DNA from 4 places in the Streptomyces sp. NPDC031379 genome. Region 2 is predicted to be linked to each of the others. Evidence: riboswitches for the same ligand, from Rfam matches in the RefSeq annotation. Region 2 holds a riboswitch; each other region holds the start of a gene.
What was found. Region 2 has a riboswitch for cyclic di-AMP ahead of ACZ5CW_RS02305 (transglycosylase family protein). Riboswitches for the same ligand answer to the same signal wherever they lie in the genome.
Positions count from the first base shown of each region.

Region 1: linked by a shared signal. The riboswitch ahead of ACZ5CW_RS14155 (transglycosylase SLT domain-containing protein) and the one ahead of ACZ5CW_RS02305 (transglycosylase family protein) in region 2 are both predicted to bind cyclic di-AMP.
Region 3: linked by a shared signal. The riboswitch ahead of ACZ5CW_RS39185 (M23 family metallopeptidase) and the one ahead of ACZ5CW_RS02305 (transglycosylase family protein) in region 2 are both predicted to bind cyclic di-AMP.
Region 4: linked by a shared signal. The riboswitch ahead of ACZ5CW_RS30300 (M23 family metallopeptidase) and the one ahead of ACZ5CW_RS02305 (transglycosylase family protein) in region 2 are both predicted to bind cyclic di-AMP.

Region 1 is NZ_JBVIIT010000008.1:164,631-166,822, forward strand. It holds gene ACZ5CW_RS14150 (polyprenyl synthetase family protein) at 1-3, opposite strand, end outside; cyclic di-AMP (ydaO/yuaA leader) riboswitch at 730-911, shown strand; gene ACZ5CW_RS14155 (transglycosylase SLT domain-containing protein) at 915-1,400, shown strand; gene ACZ5CW_RS14160 (HAD family hydrolase) at 1,534-2,192, opposite strand, start outside.
Region 2 is NZ_JBVIIT010000001.1:488,625-490,816, forward strand. It holds gene ACZ5CW_RS02300 (transglycosylase family protein) at 1-664, shown strand, start outside; cyclic di-AMP (ydaO/yuaA leader) riboswitch at 847-1,019, shown strand; gene ACZ5CW_RS02305 (transglycosylase family protein) at 1,024-1,719, shown strand; gene eno (phosphopyruvate hydratase) at 2,056-2,192, shown strand, end outside.
Region 3 is NZ_JBVIIT010000042.1:31,483-33,674, forward strand. It holds gene ACZ5CW_RS39180 (PP2C family protein-serine/threonine phosphatase) at 1-645, shown strand, start outside; cyclic di-AMP (ydaO/yuaA leader) riboswitch at 880-1,046, shown strand; gene ACZ5CW_RS39185 (M23 family metallopeptidase) at 1,056-2,090, shown strand; gene ACZ5CW_RS39190 (aldo/keto reductase) at 2,185-2,192, shown strand, end outside.
Region 4 is NZ_JBVIIT010000023.1:161,057-163,248, reverse strand. It holds gene ACZ5CW_RS30305 (alpha-galactosidase) at 1-889, shown strand, start outside; cyclic di-AMP (ydaO/yuaA leader) riboswitch at 1,200-1,356, shown strand; gene ACZ5CW_RS30300 (M23 family metallopeptidase) at 1,362-2,192, shown strand, end outside.

The DNA of each region.
Region 1 (2,192 bases), on a different contig from region 2:
CACGAGGGGTCTCCTGTCTGCTGGTGTCTGCTGGCGATTACACGGTTTGTCGATAGGTCGCTGCCATCACTCGAGTCAGCGTATCCGGTCCTCTTTCGATCACCGATAGCGCCCACCGGTCCAGCCTGGGCGGTATCGGATCATGACCGGTATGGTTGTGATCAGCTGTTAAGAACGGACATTTATCGACTTAACAGGAATCTGCACACTTTGTCGCGAACCGAGGGGTGAGCGGAGTAACGCCCGCACCCTCACCGGAGCGCCGGCCACCGCCACCCCGGGCCACCGCGACAGACGGACAGCCACGCCCGAATCGCCCCGAATCCGCCCGGACGGCCCACCTCCCTCCACACATGGCGCCCTCCGCACGCCACGGCCACCACGAGCACGCGCCGCGGTCACCACGAGAACGACGGGCGCCGCACTGCGGGTTCCACCTCCGGCCGACCTGAAGCCCGAATCACCTGAATCCCTCATGTCTGATTTGCTGCACTTTGCTATTTCGTGAATTGGGTCACTCGCCCCCCTGGCCGGACCAACCCGCCAGGACACCCTTCTCCCCTTGCGCCGTCGGCCAGTTGAGGATTGGCATCCGCAAAGGATCAAGTACCTCATACGGCACAGATCAAGGTCAAATAGTGCGTTGTACGAATCCGGTACTTGTTCCCGACATGTGCTCTCGCATACGTTCCGGGCCGTCGGGCGGACGCCGAATCCTGCCGCCGCCCGCGTAACCCATCGACGAACTCATTCGTACGGCAGGAGCGGGGGACCCAGGTAAGCCGCCGGACCGGACGACCCATGTCGCACCGGAACGGCTCGGGGTGAAGCCGTGCCTCTCCCAGGGCACGGCCGGGCACCTCCCCGCCCGAACCCGACAGCTCACCTCGCAGGCGCCGGAGAGGAACTTCCCCATGTCTGCTGCCGCTCAGCCCCGCCGCACCCGGAACAACCGCCTCGTCCGCGCCCTCACCGCCGCCGGTACCGGCGCCGCCGTCCTCGCGCTCCCGCTCATCGGCGCGACCAGCGCCTCCGCGGCCGACAGCGCGACCACCCCGGCCACCACCCCCGCCGGGTACCCGAACAACCTCGACGGCTGGATCCGCGAGTCGCTCGCGATCATGGCCGAGAAGAAGATCCCGGGCACCTACAACGGCATCCACCGCAACATCATCCGGGAGTCGTCGGGCAACCCGATGGCCATCAACCTGTGGGACTCCAACGCGGCCAAGGGCATCCCGTCCAAGGGCCTTCTCCAGGTCATCGACCCGACGTTCAACGCCTACCACGTGGCCGGAACGTCGTTCAACGTCTACGACCCGGTCGCCAACATCACCGCCGCCTGCAACTACGCGGCCGCGCGGTACGGGTCGATCGACAACGTGTTCGGCGCGTACTGACCCACCCCGGTCCGACACCCGACACAGGGCGGACCGGCATACGACGGACCGGCGCGCACCGACACCTGACGGACCGGCGCGCACCGGCCTCCGGCCGACGGCGTGGCACTGACGAGTGGTACCGAAGTGCCGCTCAGTCGGTCGGGAAAAGTCTTTCGAGGACGACGGCGATGCCGTCGTCCTCGTTCGACAAGGTGACCTCGTCGGCCACCGCCTTGAGTTCGGGGTGCGCGTTGGCCATGGCGACCCCGCGTCCGGCCCAGTCGAACATCGGGATGTCGTTGGGCATGTCCCCGAAGGCCAGAGCCTGTTCGGGGCCGACCCCGAGCCGCTCGGCGGCCAGCGCCAGCCCGGTCGCCTTGGTCACCCCGCACGGCTGGAGTTCCACGGTCCCCGGCCCCGACATGGTGACGGTCGCCAGCGAGCCCACCGCCGCGCGCGCCACCGCCGCCAACTCGTCGTCGGACAAGGTCGCGTGGCGCAGCAGCACCTTGCTGATGGGCTCGCACCACAGGTCGTCGCGCCGGCCGACCCGTACCGCCGGCAGAGTCGGGTGCGGCATCAGATACCCGGGCTCGATGAGCGTGAGCCCGTCCGTGCCGTCCTGGTCGACGGCCGCGTAGACCTGCCCCACCTCCGCCTCGATCTTGCCGAGCGCGTTCTCCGCCAGCTCCCGGTCCAGCCGGACCGACCACAGCAGGCGGCCGGCGGCGGCGTCGTAGACCTGAGCACCCTGTCCGCACACCGCGAGCCCCGTGCAGCCCAGGTCCGCCAGCAGGGGCCGCACCCGCG
Region 2 (2,192 bases):
CACGGGAGTCGACGGCTCCGGTGACACCGACGGTTCGGGCGACTCGTCCGGATCGACCGACAATTCCCACTCGTCTGGTTCGCCGGATTCCTCGTCGTCCGCCGACCCCGGCTCCCCCTCCGACTCCCACGCCGGCTCCGACTCCTCCGACGGTTCGGCCGGCACGCCGAACCACGGCCAGGGCGAGGACGAGGCCGCCGACCCCGATGCGGACTCCGGCGCGGACTCCGGCTCCAGTGGTACCAACACTCCCAAGTCCGACAAGTCCGTCGCTCCCGACACCGGAAACCCGCAGGGAAGCGACAGTGCGCCCACCGGCACTCCCACTGTCCCCAACTCGGACAATTCCCAGCAGAGTGCCGCCTCCTGGAGCCTCGTCGACACCGGTGCCCTCACCAGTGGCGGACGCCATCGGGGCGAGAGTGCGGACGAAACCGTGACAAACGGTCAGAGCGACACGGTGTCCGGCCGTCACGCCTCCCGTGAACCGGGTGCCTACACCGTCCGCGAGGGCGACTCGCTCGCCTCCATCGCCGACTCCCTTGAGGTCGACGGCGGATGGCGCGCGCTCTACGCCGAGAACAAGGAGGCCATCGGCTCCGACCCGAACCACATCTCCGCCGGTCAGGCCCTGGAAGTCGCTACCGAAACGGGCGAAAAGTAGCGGTAGTTGGCGCCCTGATTCGCGGCTGATGTCCGTTTTGGCGAAAGTGTGGGATGAGTCTCAGAAGCCCTGATCGTCTTTGAAATTCCGTCGATCGCCTGCCTACGGTCAGGACCGCTCGTCACCACGAGCCCCGGCAGTCGCAACGCCGAATCCTGCCAGCGGTTGCCCGGGAACAGTCGTCGCGTCAAGCGCCGCAGGCAGGAGCGGGGGACCCAAGGTAAGTGCCGGAACCAGCAGTTGAGCTGGCACCGGCTAGGGGTGGAGCCGCACTTCGCGCAAGCGGGAGTGCGGCCGGGCAACTCAACCGGCCCGAACCCGACAGCTCACCTCGCAGGCGTCGGTGAGGGGATCGATCCATGCTGTTTTCCGGCAAGGGCAAGCACCGTCGTCCGTCCAAGGCCGTCCGCGCCGTCGCGCTGGCCGGTGTCGCCTCCGCCGCCGTCGCCGCCCCGCTGATGGCGGCCGGCAACGCCTCCGCCGCCACCGCCTCCGAGTGGGACAAGGTCGCCCAGTGCGAGTCCGGCGGCAACTGGTCCATCAACACCGGCAACGGCTACTACGGCGGTCTGCAGTTCTCCGCCTCCACCTGGGCCGCGTACGGCGGCACGCAGTACGCCGCGCAGGCCAACCAGGCCACCAAGGCGCAGCAGATCACCGTCGCCGAGAAGGTCCTCGCCGCCCAGGGCAAGGGCGCCTGGCCGGTCTGCGGCACGGGCCTGTCGAGCACCCCCTACAACGGCTCCGCCCCGACGACCACCTCGTCGAGCGGCAGCACCACCACCCGCTCCACCGACGGGCAGGCCGCCTCCCGCTCCGCCGAGCGTCCGGCCCCGTCCGCGAGCAAGTCCGCGAGCAAGACCGTCACCACCCCGACCGGCAAGAAGGTCAAGAAGGGCGACGGCGAGTACAAGGTCGTCACGGGCGACACCCTCAGCTCCATCGCCGAGAAGCAGGGCGTCAAGGGCGGCTGGGAGAAGCTGTTCGAGCTGAACAAGGACGTCGTCGAGGACGCCGACCTCATCTACCCGGGTCAGCAGCTGCACCTGAAGTGACGCCCGGCCCCCGTTCGAACCACCGCGCCCTCACCTCCCCGGCCCTTCCGCCGAAGGCCGCGTGAGGGCCGGCCCCCGTCCCCACGGGCTCCCCGCCCCGGTGCGTGTTCCCCCGTACGCACCGGGGCGGGGTTCTTTGTTTTCCCGCTCTTCAGCTGGGCCTCATCCCCACCCCCCTTTGTTCCGGGCATGAACAATGGGTACCGTCTGCGTGTCCGTCACCGTCCACGGGTCGGTCGGTCGGTGGCCGATGCTCCGGGGACGGTTAGGCTCTAGTCGCAAGGCACAGCCGTAAGGCAGCCGCCCCGCACTTCCAGCGTCACATCCAAGAAGGAGATGCTCGTGCCGTCCATCGACGTCGTCGTAGCCCGGGAAATCCTGGACTCCCGAGGCAACCCCACGGTCGAGGTCGAGGTCGGCCTCGACGACGGCAGCACGGGTCGTGCCGCCGTCCCGTCCGGCGCCTCCACCGG
Region 3 (2,192 bases), on a different contig from region 2:
CGCCAGGACGCGTTCATCGGCGGCGACCTCTACGCGGTGCAGGACAGCCCGCACGGCGTCCGGCTGGTCGTCGGGGACGTGCGCGGCAAGGGCCTGGGCGCGGTCGCCGCCGTCGCCGTGCTGATCGGGGCGTTCCGGGAGGCGGCCGAGCAGGAGACCACGCTGGAGGCGGTCGCCGAGCGGCTGGAGCGGGCGCTGGCCCGCGAAGGCACCCGGCGGGACGGCATCGACGCGTTCGAGGGCTTCACCACCGCCGTCCTCGCCGAACTCCCGCACGGCGACGGCGTCGTACGCGTCCTCAACCGCGGCCATCCCTCCCCGCTGCTGCTGCACGCCGACGGCACCCTGCGCATCCTGACCGCGCACGAGCCCGCGCTGCCGCTCGGCATGGGCGACCTCGGCATGTGGCCCGACCGGACGCTGGAGGCCGCCTTTCCGAGCGGGGCCACCCTGCTGCTCTACACCGACGGTCTGTCCGAGGCCCGGGACGCCCACGGCCGGTTCTACGAACCCGAACGACGGCTCGCCGGACGTGCCTTCCCCGACCCCGGCGCACTGCTCGGCCGGCTCGCCGCGGAGGTGCGGCGCCACTCCGGCGGCGGGATGACGGACGACATGGCGCTGCTCGCCGTACGGCAGCCATGAGCAGCCTCACCGAGGGTGACCGGTCGACCGCCGTGCGCATAACATCTGAGTCACCATCAAAACTTCTGTGACTCCTGAACCGCGGCCAACTCGCCCGATTTGCAGCGGTCCTGGCAGGTAAGTCCGCGGCCGAAAAGGTTAATGATCAAGCCGAACGGCTTGGAAAGTGCCTGGCACGTCTATTAACGTTCGATAACGCAGCGCGGTCGTCCCAGCCGTCACAAGAGGCGGCTCCGTGCGCATGCGCCGAATCCCGCAAGGGAACCGGGGAACCACCACCTTGGGGTGAATCACGCGGACACCGACGTGAACTCGCTGAGTCCACGCCTGGTATACGCGCGTAGGAGACCTTCCTGCTCCGAACCCGTCAGCTAACCCGGTAGGCGGAGGAAGGAAAGGAGCACGCCCGCGTGGCGTCCAACCGCCCTGCCCCAGAAGCCCCGTTCATACCGGCTCAGCGTGAGACCGAGACCTTCGGTTACGGCTCCTACCGCGCCGAGGAGGGCCCCTGGGAGGAGTGGAATCCCACCGAGGACTCCGTCGCCCCGGTCCGCGGCCGGCACCGTGTCGCCAAGCAGCGCGGCGGGTTCGCCCGCAGCTCCACCGTTCTCGGCGTCGGCGTGATCGCCGCGGTCGGCGCGGGCGGCATGGCCAGCGCCAACACCGGCAAGCCGCCGGTCTCCATCTCCCTGCCGGACCTGCCCTCCGTCGGCTCGCTCTTCGAGGACGACTCCGCCCCGGCACCCGAGGCCACCGCCACGACCGCGCTCAGCGACGTCGGCGTGACCTCCGCCGACACCGAGCAGGACGCCGACGCGGGCGAGGCCCTGCGCAACCGGATCATGGCCCAGGCCGAGCAGCAGCAGAGCAAGGCCGACAGCAAGGCCACCGCCGTGGCACTCGCCGCCGCCGAGAAGCAGACCGCGGACGCCGCCGCGAAGGCGGAGAAGGAAGCCGCCACCAAGGCCGCCGCCGCCAAGGAGAAGGCGGAGGCCGACGCCGAGAAGGCCGCCGAGGCCAAGCGGCTGGCCGAGCTGGCCAAGCAGTACGCGCTGCCGACCTCCTCGTACACGCTCACCTCGACGTTCGGCCAGGCCGGCTCGATGTGGTCCTCCGGCTACCACACCGGCCTCGACTTCGCGGCTCCCACGGGCACCCTCATCAAGGCCGTCCACACCGGCACGATCACCCAGGCGGGCTGGGCCGGCTCCTACGGCTACCGCACGGTCCTCACCCTCGACGACGGCACCGAGCTGTGGTTCTGCCACCAGTCCTCGATCAGTGTCTCCGTCGGCCAGAAGGTCTCCACCGGCGACGTCATCGGCCGCGTCGGCGCCACCGGCAACGTCACCGGCCCGCACCTCCACCTGGAGGTCCACCCGGGCGGCCAGTCCACCGGCATCGACCCGATGGCATGGCTGCGGGACAAGGGCCTCAACCCCTGACACGTCCCTCCGGGAGCCCGCGGGGGCACCCCTTTGCGGGATCTTGGCGCCGACGGCGGAATGCGATCATCTGCCGTCGGCGTTGACGTGGAGCATGACTTC
Region 4 (2,192 bases), on a different contig from region 2:
CGACTGGGTCCAGTACCAACCCGGACGGAAGCGGACGGAACTGCGCAATCAGCTCGTCCTCAACCTCGCCCGCGAGGACGTCCAGGAGTACCTGTGGGAGCAGCTGGACACCCTGCTCTCCAGTGCTCCGATCGACTATGTGAAGTGGGACTTCAACCGCTGCTTCACCGACGCCGGCTGGCCCGGCGAGGCGTATCCGCAGCGCCTGTGGGTCGACCACGTCCGGGCCCTGTACGCCCTGCTGGACCGGCTGCGCGCGGCGCACCCCGGGGTCGCGTTCGAGTCCTGCTCGGGCGGTGGCGGCCGGATCGACCTCGAGGTGATGAGCCGCACCGACCAGGTGTGGACCTCTGACAACACCGACCCGCTGGACCGGCTCGCCATCCAGCACGGCTTCACCCAGATCCACCCCGCCCGGGTCATGGCCGCCTGGGTCACCGACAGCCCGAACACCCAGCTCAACGGCCGGGTCAGTTCGCTGCGGTTCCGCTTCGTCAGCGCCATGGCCGGCGTCCTCGGTGTCGGCGGTGACCTCACGGAGTGGACCGAGGAGGAGCTGGCGGAGGCCCGGCGGTGGGTGGAGCTGTACAAGGAGATCCGCCCGGTCGTCCAGCGCGGCGAGCTGTACCGGCTGCGGCCCCCGACGGGCGGTCTGAGTGCCGTCCAGTACGTCCTCGATGACGAGACGGTGGTCCTCGCCTGGCTGCAGGCGCAGAGCTACGGCGAGCCGGTGCCGGCGGTGCGGCTGCGCGGACTCGACCCGACAGCGGCGTACGAATGCCGCGAAACGGGCGAAGTGCATCGAGGGGCCGTCCTGCTGCACCACGGGCTGCGCACCGCGCTGCGTGGCGACCTGGATGCGGCGGTTATCCGGCTACGCCGTATCTGAGCCTTCTGACCGAATTGACGCCTTAATTCCAACTCGCCGCGGAATAAGGGCCTGTGGCGGGATGGTGCGTGAGGAGCGTCATATCGGTGACGGAGTGTCGCGCGTCATGTTCACGTAATTCTTATGCCTGAAAAGGGGAATTGAAAGGCGAAGACGGCACCGAATTCACGCAGGGTGACCGCTTGTCCCTGCCTTCGATCTTGGGATGAGGGAACGGCGGGAACCGGCTGCTTGTTTCCGTACGTCGTGCTCGCTTACGTTCGCCACCAATCCGGACGGAACGCCGAATCCTGCCGCCGCCCGGAGCCCGCACACACTTGACCCGTGTCCGGCAGGAGCGGGGGACCCACCAGGTACGACTGCCTGTCCGGTCTCCGCGACAGGCTAGGGGTGAAGTCGCGCACCGCGCGGCCGGGCAGCTCCAGCCCGAACCCGACAGCTGACCTCGCAGGCGTCGGAGAGGAATTGCGCCATGCCCGCGAAGGGTAAGCACCGACGTCCCAAGACCCCGCGTTTTTCCCGCTCCATCGCCGTCGCCGGAACCGGCGGCGCCGCGCTGGCCCTGCCGCTCATCGGAGCCATCGGAGCGCACGCCGCCACCCCGGCGCAGTCCGTTTCCGGAAAGACCGTGCAGTCCCTTCCCGTCACGGCGAAGAAGACCGCGGCACAGCCGGATTCGACGGTGCGCACCTATACGGTGAAGTCCGGCGACTGCCTCTCCGCGATCGCCGGCCGGCAGCACGTCAGCGGCGGCTGGCACCAGCTCTACGAGGACAACCGGCAGGCCATCGGCGCCGACCCCGCGCTGATCCACCCGGGCCTCGAACTCACGCTCGGCAAGAAGGCCGCGCAGACCCGCACCGAGCCAGCCACCCCGCAGTCCACCGCGGCCGAGCCCCAGGCCTCGACCGCCGCCAAGTCCTCCGGGACGCAGGCGGCCCCGGCCAAGTCGTCCGGCTCCGCCCCCTCGACGGCCACCGCCACCGGCTTCACCCTCCCGGTGGCCGGCGCCACCGTCGGCACCGGCTACCACGTGGCCGGCAGCATGTGGTCCAGCGGCTACCACACCGGCGTCGACTTCGTCGTCCCGACCGGCACCTCCCTCAAGGCCGTCGGCGCGGGCACGGTCGTCTCGGCGGGCTGGGGCGGGGCCTACGGCAACCAGGTCGTCATCAAGCTCGAAGACGGCCACTACGCCCAGTACGCCCACCTCTCGCAGCTCTCCGTCTCGGCCGGCCAGACCGTGACCGCGGGCCGGCAGGTCGGCCTGTCCGGCGCCACCGGCAACGTCACCGGCCCGCAC